DNA from 4 places in the Streptomyces sp. NPDC102437 genome. Region 1 is predicted to be linked to each of the others. Evidence: riboswitches for the same ligand, from Rfam matches in the RefSeq annotation. Region 1 holds a riboswitch; each other region holds the start of a gene.
The links. Region 1 has a riboswitch for cyclic di-AMP ahead of ACIRJP_RS39515 (peptidoglycan DD-metalloendopeptidase family protein). Riboswitches for the same ligand answer to the same signal wherever they lie in the genome.
Positions count from the first base shown of each region.

Region 2: linked by a shared signal. The riboswitch ahead of ACIRJP_RS11555 (M23 family metallopeptidase) and the one ahead of ACIRJP_RS39515 (peptidoglycan DD-metalloendopeptidase family protein) in region 1 are both predicted to bind cyclic di-AMP.
Region 3: linked by a shared signal. The riboswitch ahead of ACIRJP_RS18090 (transglycosylase family protein) and the one ahead of ACIRJP_RS39515 (peptidoglycan DD-metalloendopeptidase family protein) in region 1 are both predicted to bind cyclic di-AMP.
Region 4: linked by a shared signal. The riboswitch ahead of ACIRJP_RS16985 (C40 family peptidase) and the one ahead of ACIRJP_RS39515 (peptidoglycan DD-metalloendopeptidase family protein) in region 1 are both predicted to bind cyclic di-AMP.

Region 1 is NZ_JBIWKI010000072.1:6,445-9,641, reverse strand. It holds gene ACIRJP_RS39520 (SGNH/GDSL hydrolase family protein) at 1-560, opposite strand, end outside; gene ACIRJP_RS39515 (peptidoglycan DD-metalloendopeptidase family protein) at 749-1,666, opposite strand; cyclic di-AMP (ydaO/yuaA leader) riboswitch at 1,670-1,826, opposite strand; gene ACIRJP_RS39510 (alpha-galactosidase) at 2,124-3,197, opposite strand, start outside.
Region 2 is NZ_JBIWKI010000007.1:111,706-114,902, forward strand. It holds gene ACIRJP_RS11545 (M16 family metallopeptidase) at 1-149, shown strand, start outside; gene ACIRJP_RS11550 (M16 family metallopeptidase) at 176-1,558, shown strand; cyclic di-AMP (ydaO/yuaA leader) riboswitch at 1,830-1,996, shown strand; gene ACIRJP_RS11555 (M23 family metallopeptidase) at 2,009-2,818, shown strand; gene ACIRJP_RS11560 (GntR family transcriptional regulator) at 3,044-3,197, shown strand, end outside.
Region 3 is NZ_JBIWKI010000012.1:230,072-233,268, forward strand. It holds gene ACIRJP_RS18080 (cytochrome P450) at 1-76, shown strand, start outside; gene ACIRJP_RS18085 (transglycosylase family protein) at 182-1,120, shown strand; cyclic di-AMP (ydaO/yuaA leader) riboswitch at 1,420-1,590, shown strand; gene ACIRJP_RS18090 (transglycosylase family protein) at 1,594-2,364, shown strand; gene eno (phosphopyruvate hydratase) at 2,654-3,197, shown strand, end outside.
Region 4 is NZ_JBIWKI010000011.1:247,527-250,723, reverse strand. It holds gene ACIRJP_RS16995 (LysR family transcriptional regulator) at 1-815, opposite strand, end outside; gene ACIRJP_RS16990 (LysE family translocator) at 888-1,520, shown strand; gene ACIRJP_RS16985 (C40 family peptidase) at 1,566-2,039, opposite strand; cyclic di-AMP (ydaO/yuaA leader) riboswitch at 2,043-2,215, opposite strand; gene ACIRJP_RS16980 (hypothetical protein) at 2,617-2,925, opposite strand; gene ACIRJP_RS16975 (ATP-dependent Clp protease proteolytic subunit) at 2,933-3,197, opposite strand, start outside.

The sequences.
Region 1 (3,197 bases):
CGCAGCGACCACAGGTCAAGGACCGGGCAATCGTAGCGGTCGGCGATGGCCCGCACATGGGCGGTGTAGGTGGCGATCTTGCCGCGCAGATGGCGCAGCACGGGAACGCCACGGGTGTCGAAGCCGGTGGTGACCATGACCGTGCCGACCGCCCCGGTCAGCTCGGCGACCGCGCGCTCGAAGCGCTCGGCCACGTCGTCGGGGTCGGTGCCCGGCCGGATGATGTCGTTGCCGCCCGCACAGAAGCTCACCAGGTCGGGTGCGAGCTCCTTGGCGCGCGGCACCTGCTCCTCGACGATCTGGTCGAGGAGGCGTCCGCGTACGGCGAGATTGGCGTATCTGAAATTTTCGGGCGCGGAGCCTTCCGTGCCCGTCGTATCGGGATCCGGGAGCTGGTCCGCGAGAAGTACCGCAAACCGGTCCGCCCAGCCGACGAAGGTCCCGTCCGGGCCGGGGTCACCGACTCCCTCGGTGAAGCTGTCGCCAATCGCCGCGTACGACCCGATGACGCCCTGTCGGTTGTTGACACCACGTTGGTTTTTTCTCGAATCGTCTGCCACAAACGCTTATCCTGCACCGCCGAATGTGACCTACGCGACCGTAATAAAGGGTTGACGGGTGGTGAGATAGACCACCCGGTCAGTTTTTGGTAAAGGGGGAATAAGCAGAAGGGGCGGTGCGCCGCCGCGCACCGCCCTTCTGTGTCGCTCAGGTCATGCTTTGTCGCTCAGCTGCCCGGCCGTTCGGCTCAGACGTAGATGCCGTGCGAGGCCAGGAAGGCGATCGGGTCGATGTCCGAGCCGTACGCCGGTCCCGTGCGGACCTCGAAGTGCAGGTGCGGGCCGGTGACGTTGCCGGTGGCACCGGAGAGGCCGAGCTGCTGGCCGGTGCTCACGGCCTGGCCCGCCGAGACGGAGATGGAGGACAGGTGACCGTACTGCGAGTAGTGGCCGTCAGCGTGCTTGACGACGACCTGGTTGCCGTACGCGCCGCCCCAGCCCGCGGCGACGACGGTGCCGGAGGTGATGGACTTGACGCTGGTGCCGGTGCCGACGGGGAAGTCGATGCCGGTGTGGCTGCCGCTGGACCAGTTGGAGCCGGAGGCGCGGTAGTTGGTGGTGTGGTTGCCAGGGACCGGGTGGACGTAACCGGAGCCGGTGCTCTGGGTGGCGGCCGGGGCGGAGGCCGGGGCCTTGGACTCCGGGGCGGCGGAGGACTTGGCCGGGGCGGACTTCTCGACGACCACCGAGGGCGCCTTCGACGGGAGGGCCGAGCCGGTGCCGGCGCCGGTGGGCGCGGCGCTGCCGGAGGCCTTGACACCGAGGGTCAGCTTCATGCCCGGGAAGATCAGGCTGGGGTCCTCGCCGACGACCTTGCGGTTGTCCTGGTACAGCTTCTGCCAGCCGCCCTTGATCTGGTGCTCGGCGGCAATCTTCGACAGGTAGTCGCCGGAGACGACGGAGTACGTCGTGGTGGCGGCCTGCTTCTGCGCGGCCGGGGCGGCATGCGTGGCGGCGGCCGACTGCGGCGCGGCGGCCGGGGCGGCCTGGGCACCGGTGGCACCGAGCAGCGGCAGTGCGACGACCGCGCCGCCGGCGCTCACCGCGGCGACGCCACGGGCGATGGTGCTGATCTTCGGACGACGGTGCTTACCCGATATGGGCATGGCGTGTTTCCTCTCCGGCGCCTGCGAGGTGAGCTGTCGGGTTCGGGCTGGAGATGCCCGGCCGCGCTGAGCGCGGCTTCACCCCGAGCCGGCCGAATTTCTCCGGTCGGCGGCTTACCTGGTTCCCCCGCTCCTGCCACACGATGAGTGGATGTGAATTCCGGACGGCGGCAGGATTAGGCGGTCCGACCGGATTGACGGTGACCGTAAGCGAGTCGGGACGACGAGAACAAGCCACGGGTTCCACACCGGAATCCGCGCCGGGGAATTCGGCACGGAATTCCGGTCACACTCCGTGGATTAAGGATCTTGGCTTTCCGCGCGGCGCACGGATTACCCGACTCCCCCGTCGCCACGCACCGTCACGGATATGATCCCGCTCACGAGGCACCCCCCATGTCCCTTATAAGGGGGCTATGTTCGGGCAAATACCCCCATTACGGACATACATTGCCGATCACCCCTGTCGGAGCCTCAGCACCCGAGCGTCGAGATCCCCCCGGAGTCCGGTGTGCAGCCCCTGGTGCAGCAGTGTCGAACCATGGTGCACGGCCCCCGTGTCCAGACAGGTGTACGTCGCCGTGGAGTCGAGTCCGCGCAGCCGCAGAACCGGGGGCCGTTCCCCGTACCGCTGCGCCTCCAGCCACATCAGGATCACGACGTCGTCCCCGTGGATGTACTGGACCGCGCTCAGCGAGCCGCGCGGCGCACGCAGCCGGTACAGCTCACCCTGCTGCACGACCGGCCGGATCTCCTTGTAGAGGTCCACCCAGGTCCGCGCCTCAGCCAGCTCCGCCTCGGTCCACTCGGTGAGGTCCCCACCAACTCCGAGCACACCGGCCATCGCACTCACGAAACGGAAGCGCAGCGAGCTGACCCTGCCGTTGAGCTGGTCGTTCGGGCTGTCGGTGACCCAGGCGGCCATCACCCGGGCCGGGTGGAGGTGCCCGAAGCCCTCCTGGATGGCGAGACGGTCGAGCGGGTCGGTGTTGTCGGAGGTCCACACCTGGTCCGTACGGGACAGGATCCCCAGATCGATCCGGCCCCCGCCGCCGGAGCAGGACTCGAACGCGACCGTGGGATGCGCGGCCCTGAGCCGGTCGATCAGCCCGTAAAGGGCGTCCACATGCTCGATCCAGAGCTTCTGCGGGTACTCCTCGCCCGGCCAGCCCGCGTCGGTGAAGCAGCGGTTGAAATCCCATTTCACATAGTCGACGGGAGTTTCGGTGAGCAGCGTGTCCAGCTGTTCCCAGAGATATTCCTGCACATCGGGGCGGGCCAGATTGAGCACCAGCTGGTTGCGGTACTCCGTCCGCGCCCGCCCGGGGAAGTGCTGCACCCAGTCGGGATGCGCGCGATAGAGATCACTGTCGGCATTGACCATTTCCGGCTCGACCCAGATACCGAACTGCATGCCGAGCCCGTGCACTTCGTCGGCCAGCGGCTTCAGCCCGCCGGGGAAGCGGTCCGGATTCGGCGTCCAGTCGCCGAGCCCGGCCCGGTCGCTGGTCCGCTGCCCGAACCACGCGTC
Region 2 (3,197 bases), on a different contig from region 1:
CCGCCAAGGCCCAGCTGCGCCCCGACAACCGTGCGGTGCTGGTCTACGAGCCGGTCGAACCGGCCGAGCCCGCGGACGCCGCGGAGCCCAATGAGACCGAGGCGACCGACGCCGACGACACCGACGCGCACGAGGGGGCGGACCAGTGACCGACGCTGCCGCGACTGGAGTTTCGATGCAGTACCACCCGCAGCCGGCCCCCGGCCCCGCCCGCCCCTGGGCCTTCCCGGCGCCCGAGCGCGGCGCCCTGCCCAACGGCCTCACGGTGCTGCGCTGCCACCGCCCCGGCCAGCAGGTCGTGGCGGTCGAGATCTTCCTCGACGCCCCGCTGGACGCCGAGCCCGAGGGCCTCGACGGCGTGGCCACGATCATGTCGCGGGCACTGAACGAGGGCACCGACAAGCACAGCGCCGAGGAGTTCGCCGCCGAGCTGGAGCGCTGCGGTGCCACGCTCGACGCGCACGCCGACCACCCCGGTGTCCGGGTCTCCCTGGAGGTCCCGGCCTCCCGGCTGGCCAAGGCCCTAGCGCTGGTCGCCGAGGCGCTGCGGGCGCCCGCCTTCGCCGAGAGCGAGATCGAGCGGCTGGTGCGCAACCGGCTCGACGAGATCCCGCACGAGCAGGCCAACCCGGCCCGGCGCGCCGCCAAGCAACTGTCCAAGGAGCTCTTCCCGGCCGAGGCGCGCATGTCGCGCCCGCGCCAGGGCACCGAGGAGACGGTGGAGCGGATCGACCCGGCCGCTGTGCGCGCCTTCTTCGACGCCCACGTCCGGCCGTCCACGGCGACCGCCGTGGTCGTCGGTGACCTCACCGGCATCGACCTGGACGCGCTGCTCGCCGACACCCTCGGCGACTGGTCGGGCGACACCGCGGCCCCGCGTCCCGCTCCGCCGATCACCGCCGACGACACCGGCCGGGTGGTGATCGTCGACCGTCCGGGCGCGGTGCAGACGCAGCTGCTGATCGGCCGGATCGGCGCCGACCGGCACGACAGCGTGTGGCCGGCCCAGGTGCTCGGCACGTACTGCCTGGGCGGCACCCTCACCTCCCGTCTCGACCGGGTGCTGCGCGAGGAGAAGGGCTACACGTACGGCGTACGGGCCTTCGCCCAGGTGCTGCGGTCATCGGCCCCGGACACCGCCTCGGGGGCGACCGGCGCCGCGATGCTCGCCATCAGCGGCTCGGTGGACACGGAGTCCACCGAACCGGCGCTCAAGGACCTGTGGACCGTGCTGCGGACCCTGGCGGCGGAGGGGCTGACCGACGAGGAGCGCGAGACGGCCGTGCAGAACCTCGTGGGTGTGGCGCCCCTGAAGTTCGAGACGGCGGCCTCAGTCGCGGGAACCCTCGCCGACCAGGTCGAGCAGCACCTCCCCGACGACTACCAGGCACATCTGTACGCCCGGCTCGCGGAGACCGGCACGGTCGAGGCGACCGCGGCGGTCGTCAACGCTTTCCCGGGTGACCGGCTGGTCACGATCCTCGTCGGCGACGCGGCACGGATCGAGGAGCCCGTCCGGGCGCTGGGCATCGGAGAGGTGTCGGTGGTCACCGGCTGACGAGTGGCCCGGCGGGCGCCGGGCGGGGCCGGTCATCAGCCCCGTCCTGCCCGTCGCCACTCTCGCTGTACCGGCAGATACCGGGACAGAAGGAAGACCCTTGCGAGTGTGATCTCGCCAGGTTCTTCCTTTTTGTCCGTTCTGGGGGGAGGTTGCCTGTCTGCCCTGTGGGATGCGCTACAAAACGGCCTGTCCGTTTGGTGAATGAAAGTGACCCCGCTTAGCGTCGGCTCGACTGTCCGTCACTCGTATGCCGCATCCGCGACGTACCGGACAGTCATCGCCGAGTCCCCGCCAGGCGTGAGCCTGGGGAGCCGGGGACCCATGAAGTCCCTGGGGTGAATCGGATGCCTGAGCCCGGACGGGCCGGTGCGTCCGTAGGAGACCTTCCTGCTCCGAACCCGTCAGCTAACCCGGTAGGCGAGAAGGAAGGAAAGGACCAGCCACTCCATGGCGTTCACCCGTGCCACCGGGAAGCACCGTGCCCCGAGCCGACTGACGCGCCGCAGCGCGAAGGTCGTCGGCGTCGCGGCTCTGGCCACCACCGGCGTCATCGGCGGCCTGGCCGCTCCCGCCTTCGCAGCGGACTCCGACGCCCCCTCCGTGAGCGAGACAGGCCTCAGCCAGGTCATCGCCATCGACAAGACCCTCGCCGACCGGATCGACGCCCAGGCCGACGCCCAGCAGCACCAGGCCGACGCCGCGGCGAAGGCGAAGGCCGAGGCCCACCGCAAGGCCGAGGCCAAGAAGAAGGCCGAGGCGAAGGCCAACGCCAAGGCCGAAGCTAAGCGCGCCGCCGAGGCCCGCGCCGAGAAGGCACGCGCCGCCCGGTCCGCCGAGCGCACCCGCCTGGGCGCCTTCCGGCTTCCGGTCGCCGGCTCGTACGTCACCACCGGCTACAAGTCCAGCGGCTCGCTCTGGTCCTCCGGCAGCCACTCCGGCATCGACTTCCACGCCGCCTCCGGCAGCTCCGTCGTCGCCGTCGGCGCCGGCACCGTCGTCGAGGCCGGCTGGGGCGGCGCGTACGGCAACAACATCGTGCTCCGGATGACGGACGGCACGTACACGCAGTACGGCCACCTCTCCTCGATCGGCGTCTCCATCGGCCAGAGCGTCCGCGCGGGCCAGCAGATCGGCCTGTCCGGCTCGACCGGCAACTCCACCGGGCCGCACCTCCACTTCGAGGCCCGGACGACCCCGTCGTACGGCTCCGACATGGACCCGGTCGCGTACCTGCGCGCCCACGGCGTCAACGTCTGACCGACGCCCACGCACCACCTCGTCCGAAGGCCCCGGCAGCATGCCGGGGCCTTCGGCATTCCCGCCGCCCGGCCGCGGGGGACGACTGCCCGCCCGGCCACCCCGTGGCCAAAATATATTCATGAATTTCTGCCCGGCATCGGAAATGCGGCCGCATTGCAATAGAGTCGCGTATCAGGCGTCGGCCGGCCGCGTTTCGCGGGGGATTGAGGCGGAGGTTCGGACATGCGCATTCCGGCGCATTCGGTATGCACGGCAATCCGTGACGACATCGTCTCCGGTGTCTTCGAACGCGGCAGCCGTCTCAGGGAGGAGCTGCTGGCCCGCCGTTACGGGGTCTCACGCGTCCCGGTACGGGAGGCGCTGCGCACCCTGGAGT
Region 3 (3,197 bases), on a different contig from region 1:
CGGACTGCGCACGCTTCCCGTGGAGTTCACCCCCGGGTCCGCCCACGTGAAAAGTGACACACCGTCAACTCTGTGACTTTCACGTGATCTGCGCTGCATCGACTTGTGACTCCCGTTCGAACCCGACTAGGTTCACCGTTCGACTCATCAGCCACACGTCAGCTACCCGGAAGGCAACCCCATGGGCTCCGCGAACGGCAAACACCGTCGCCCCCGTCAGGCACCCGCCATCGTCGTCGCCGCGGGCGTGACCGGATCGGCCATCGCCATCCCGCTGCTCGGCGCGTCCGGTGCCCACGCGGCCGACGCCACGACCTGGGACCGGGTGGCCGAGTGCGAGAGCGGCGGCGCGTGGAGTGCCGACTTCGGAAACGGCTACTACGGCGGCCTCCAGTTCTCGCAGGAGACCTGGAAGGCGTACGGCGGTGAGGCGTACGCGGAGCGCGCCGACCTCGCCAGCCGGGCGCAGCAGATAGAGGTGGCCGAGAAGGTGCTGGGCGACCGGGGCCCGCGGGCCTGGCCCAGCTGCGCGGTCATCTCCGGCCTGGCCGTGGGCGGGACGCTGCCGGGGGTGGACCCGGGCTCGGTGCCTGCCGACGACCCGGCCGGGAGCGAGAAGCCGGCTGACGACGCGTCGGCGGACCCGTCGGGCGACGCCACGCCGTCCGGCAGCGCCTCGGACAGTACGGACGCCGTGGACGGCGCGGACGGCTCGGAGGGGTCCGGCAAGCCGTCGGGGAAGAGCTCGTCGTCCCCGAAGCCCTCGGCCTCGACCGCCCCGTCCCCCGGATCGCCCGCCTCGCCCGACGTGTCCAGCGGCACGGGCGGCAAGCACCGCGGCGCGCCGGCTGCCGAGAAGGGGCGGAGCGCGGACGCCGACGGCCGCGAGTCGGGCCGTCACGCCTCGCGCGGCGGCAAGGACGCGCGCGACACGGCCGCACCGGCCGCCGACGGCACGTACACCGTCCACGCCGGCGACAACCTCTGGTCGATTGCTGACGCACAGAAGGTTCCCGGCGGCTGGCCCGCGCTCTACGAGGCCAACAAGGCTGCCGTCGGCGCCGACCCGGACCTCATCCTCCCTGGCCAGAGCCTCGATCTCGACGTGAAGGCCAAGTGAGGGAAGTCTGATAATCGACTAAAAGCGCCCCAAAAACTGGGCTAGTTCAGGGACCTATGTCCACTTATGCGTAAGTGAGACATGGGTCTCTTTGCGTCAACTGGCGTGTCGCGTTCGGGGAGCCCTTCGCATCGCGTCCCACCTGCGGAAACGACAGTTCTTCAGATGCGAGTAAGGGACGATTGTCCGATGTGTCCATCTTTGAATGTGAGGGTTGCGTATGTTTACGGTCTGAACCGCTCGCACCGCGGGCCCCGTCGACCGTCACGCCGAATCCTGCCGTCGGTCGAAGGGAACAGACGCGTAAAGCGCCGTAGGCAGGAGCGGGGGACCCAGGTAAGCGCCGACCCGATCGTCGAAAGACGCATCAGGACCGGCTTGGGGTGAAGTCGCGTGCTAGGACGTGCGACCGGGCAACTCACTTGGCCCGAACCCGACAGCTCACCTCGTAGGCGTCGGTGAGGAGAAGTTCCATGCTGCTTTCCAGCAAGGGCAAGCACCGCCGCCCGTCCAAGGCTGTCCGCATCGCCACGCTCGCCGGTGTTGCCGGTGCCGCAGTCGCCGTGCCCCTGATGGGCGCGACCGCCGCCTCCGCCGCCTCCGTCGCCACCTGGGACGCCGTCGCCCAGTGCGAGTCCGGTGGCAACTGGTCCATCAACACCGGTAACGGCTACTACGGCGGTCTGCAGTTCTCGCAGTCCAGCTGGGCCGCCGCCGGCGGTACGCAGTACGCCCCCCGCGCCGACCTGGCCACCAAGGCCCAGCAGATCGCCACCGCCGAGAAGCTCCTCGACATGCAGGGCCCCGGTGCCTGGGGCTGCGCCGGCGCCGGCAACCTGACAAACGACGGCGTCGACCCGGGCGTCAACACCGGCTCGTCCTCGAACTCCTCCTCCAACTCGACCGCGAGCTCCGGCGCCTCCGAGCAGCAGAGCGCCCCGGCCGCCCCGAAGCAGCAGGTCCAGCCGAAGCCGGCCGAGCGCACCGAGGCCCCCGCCGCCTCCCGCTCGGACCGCACCACCGCCCCGCAGGCCGAGTCGAAGAAGACCGTCACCACGCCGACCGGCGAGAAGGTCAAGAAGGGCGACGGCGAGTACAAGGTCGTCTCCGGCGACTCGCTGAGCAAGATCGCCGCCGACCACGAGGTCAAGGGCGGCTGGCAGAAGCTGTTCGAGCTGAACAAGGACATCGTCAAGGACGCCGACCTGATCTACCCGGGTCAGCAGCTGCACCTGACGAAGTAGTCGCGGCTCGCTCCTCCCCGAGTGCCACCCCGGCCCGGCGCGCATTCCCCCGTATGCGCCCGGCCGGGGTGCTGCCGTTCGTGCTCCGGGGAGCGGCGGACCGTTCAACTGTTGTAGTTACTGATCGGTAAAAATCTGACCGTTTGTCCGGCAATGTGTTCCCCCGGGTCCTTTTTCGTCCCAGGGGTCGGGCGGTCGGCCGACTGATCGGGCCGGGCCGGTTAGGCTCTTGTCGCAAGGCCAAAGCGACCCTGCACAACCAGCGTCATATCCCAGAAGGAGATGCCTCGTGCCGTCCATCGACGTCGTCGTAGCCCGGGAAATCCTCGACTCCCGCGGAAACCCCACGGTCGAGGTAGAGGTCGGCCTCGACGACGGCAGCACGGGCCGTGCTGCCGTTCCGTCCGGCGCCTCCACCGGTGCGTTCGAGGCCATTGAGCTTCGCGACGGTGACCCCAACCGCTACCAGGGCAAGGGCGTCGAGAAGGCCGTCCTCGCCGTGATCGAGCAGATCGGCCCGGAGCTCGTCGGCTACGACGCCACCGAGCAGCGGCTGATCGACCAGGCGATGTTCGACCTGGACGCCACCGAGAACAAGGGCTCGCTCGGCGCCAACGCCATCCTCGGCGTCTCGCTGGCCGTCGCCCACGCCGCGTCCGAGGCCTCGGACCTGCCGCTCTTCCGCTACCTCGGCGGCCCGAACGCGCACCTGCTGCCCGTTCCGATGATGAACATCCTCAACGGCGGTTCGCACGCCGACTCCAACGTGGACATCCAGGAGTTCATGATCGCGCCGATCGGCGCGGAGTCCTTCTCCGAGGCGCTGCGCTGGG
Region 4 (3,197 bases), on a different contig from region 1:
CGCCGGAAGGAAGCGGGATCCAGCCGCCGCACGGACAGGGGCGTGGGCGACATCGCGGCGACCATCTCCGGGACGACCGCCATCCCGATGCCCGCACTGACCAGCGCGCACACCAGCGCATAGCCGGGCGACTCACAGACCACGGCGGGTGTCGCCCCGGCCTCGGCCAGGGCCTGCTCCACCCCGCGTCGCGGCGGATGCGTGGGCGCGCTGCTGATCAGCGGCCGGCCCGCCAGTTCGGTCACCGGCAGTCTCCCACTGCCCTCGGACAGCATCTGGCCGACCGCCGTGATCAGCACCAGCTCCTCGACCAGCAGTGGTTCGGCGAAGACCCCGGCGGGCCAGGGCGTCGCGGCGGCCGGCTCGTACACATGGGTCAGCGCCAGATCGACCTCGCCGGCGGCCACCGCCGCCACCCCCTGGGGCGGTTCGTACTCGGTGACCGCCAGCTCCACATCCGGGTGGGCACGCCGGAAGGCGCTCAGCACCGGCGGCAGCAGATGGATGCCCGCCGTGGTGAACGTGCCGACCCGCAGGCGTCCGCCGGACAGTCCGGAGAGGCGGGCCAGCTCATGGCGGGCCTGGTCCATCTCGTCGAGGACGCGCCGGGCGCGTCCGGCCAGCAGTTCGCCCGCGGCCGTGAGCCGGGCGCCTCGGTGGTGACGTACCAGCAGCGAGGCGCCCGCCTCCCGCTCCAGCTTGGCGAGCTGCTGGGAAAGGGCCGGCGCGGTGTAGCCCAGGCGTGCGGCGGCCCGGGTGATCGATCCGGCCTCCGCGACCGCCACCAGCGCCGCCAGCCGTGTCGGGTCATACATTAAGCGTTCCTTTTGGCAGACCCAGAAGATTGCAAGTACACGCTAATGGCTCAGTCGGGTCAGGGTGGACCCATGGACGCACAACTCATCGCCTTCGTCGGGGTCGCCGCAGGAATGGTCGCGCTGCCGGGCGCGGACTTCACCGTCGTCGTACGCAACGCGCTCGCCTCCCGGAGCGCGGGGGTGGCCAGCGCGCTGGGCGTGGCCGGCGGCCTGCTGGTGCACACCGCCCTGGCTGTCGCCGGGCTCGCCGCGGTGCTCGTGGCGGTGCCCGCCCTGTTGCGTACCGTCCAGCTGCTCGGCGGGGTCTACGTCCTGTACCTCGGCATCAGCGCCCTGCGCGCGGCCCGGCGCCGCGCCCCGGGCGGGGACGGTCCCGAGGACCGGCCCGCGGACCGGGGACGCGTGCGGGCGCTGCGGCAGGGCTTCCTGACCAATGCGCTCAATCCCAAGGCGCCGGTGCTCTTCCTGAGCCTGCTGCCGCAGTTCGTCCCCGACGGCCAGCCGCCGCTGCCCAGGACCCTGCTGCTTGCGGCGATCGTCGTCGCGATGGCGCTGGTCTGGTTCCCGGCCGTGGCGCTGCTCGTGGACCGGCTGGGGCGGTGGCTGCGCCGGCCGCGTACCGCGCGCGCCATCGAGGGCGGCAGCGGCGCGGCGCTCACCGCGCTGGGGCTGGTGCTGGTGACCGGCCCGCTGCCGCACTGAGCGCGGGAGCGGCCGGCGGCCCCGGCCCGCCGGACGGGCCCTTCCTCAGCGGACCCGGCCGTAGTAGACGCTCTTGGTCCAGATCTTCTCCAACCGCACCACGGAGCCGGTCCTCGGCGAGTGCCAGATCTTTCCCTTACCGGCGTAGATCCCCACGTGGTAGACGCTGCGGCCGTAGTGGAAGAAGACCAGATCGCCGCGTTTGCGGTGCGAGGCCGAGATGTGCCGCGTCCGGTTGTACTGCTGCTGGGCTGTGCGGGGGAGCTTCTTGCCCGCCTTCTTGAACGAGTAGAGCGTCAGCCCCGAGCAGTCGAAGCGGTTGGGTCCGGTGGCCCCCCAACCGTAGGGCGCCCCCCTCTTCGATGCCGCGATCTTGAGCGCCTTCATCGGCAGCGTCGCCGCCTGGGCTTGCGTCGCGGCGCCGGGGGCGAACATGGTGCCGCCGACGGCGGCGAGTGTGAGAACCGAGGCCGTACCGGCCCGGACGAGCAGAGACGGGACATGAACCTGCGCACTCATGCGCAACCCTTCGTCAGCCGCCTGTGAAGGATGACCTGTCGGGTTCGGGCTGGCGAAGTTGCCCGGCCGCGTTCGGCGGCTTCACCCCGAGGGTCGACCGGTGTTCAGGTCGACCCGTTGTGCTCGGGTCCTCCACTCCTGCCGATCCACTTCTGTCGACCAGGCATCCGGACGGCGGCAGGACTCGGCGTCCGCCCGGACCGCCCCGCCGTGGTGGCGGGGGCTTGTCGTCCCAGGGATCTTGACTCACCGGCTGCCGGATTTCCGAGCCGAAACGGGGATATGTGAGGCTCCTCACGACTGATCCGTTCGAGTGGCCCCGATGAACTTTGACGCTCCGTCGGTGATCCGGAAGGGGTTCGTACCAGGCACGGAAGGCTGGATTCCGCTCACTGTCCACGCGTGAAACGCAAGTTGAGTGGTCCCTCGGGAGGGGGACTTCCTACGCCGAACGAGCGAGGATTTTCGGTGAGGCCGTCGGGCGTGTCGAGTACGGGAGTTGGGTGAAGGGCCGCCGGACGGCGAGGCAGGGGGAGTTGGGCGGGCCCCGCCGGCGACAGGCAGGCGCGGGATTCGGTCAACTGCCCGGCGCAGGGGGTACGGTGACGCGTCCGGCCCGCCGTTCCCCGTCCAGCACGCGCAGCGCCCGAGCGAGTGTGGCGGCGTGGATGTGTGCCTCGCCGCGCTCGTGCATCAACGCGAGGGCGTCCCGCAGCGCCCGTGACCGCGCCACGAGTGCCTGTGCGGCGCGCAGTGCGCCGTAGGTGTCGCTGCCTCGGACCGGGTTGATCCGGCCTACCTGGTCGAGGACTTCGAGGTAGTGGTCGATGAACTCCCCCTCGGCGCGGGTCAGTGCGGGAAGGGGCGGGAACTCCGGTGGCCGCATTGGGCGTTCACCTCGCGCCGTGCGGCGGGAGCGAGGAATTCCGGTTCTCCAGGACGTGGTCCACCAGCCCGTACGCCATTGCGCCCGCCGCGTCGAGGATGAGGTCGCGTTCGGTGTCGGCGGTGATCTGCCCCTCGGTGCGGCCCGTGTGACGGACCAACAGAGCGGTGAGCATCGCGCGGACCCGCTCCAGTTCCCCCGCCTCGATCTCCAGGTCGGACGGCCGGCCCCGCACCGGCTCGGCGAGCTCGGGCTGCCGCACGATGACCCGC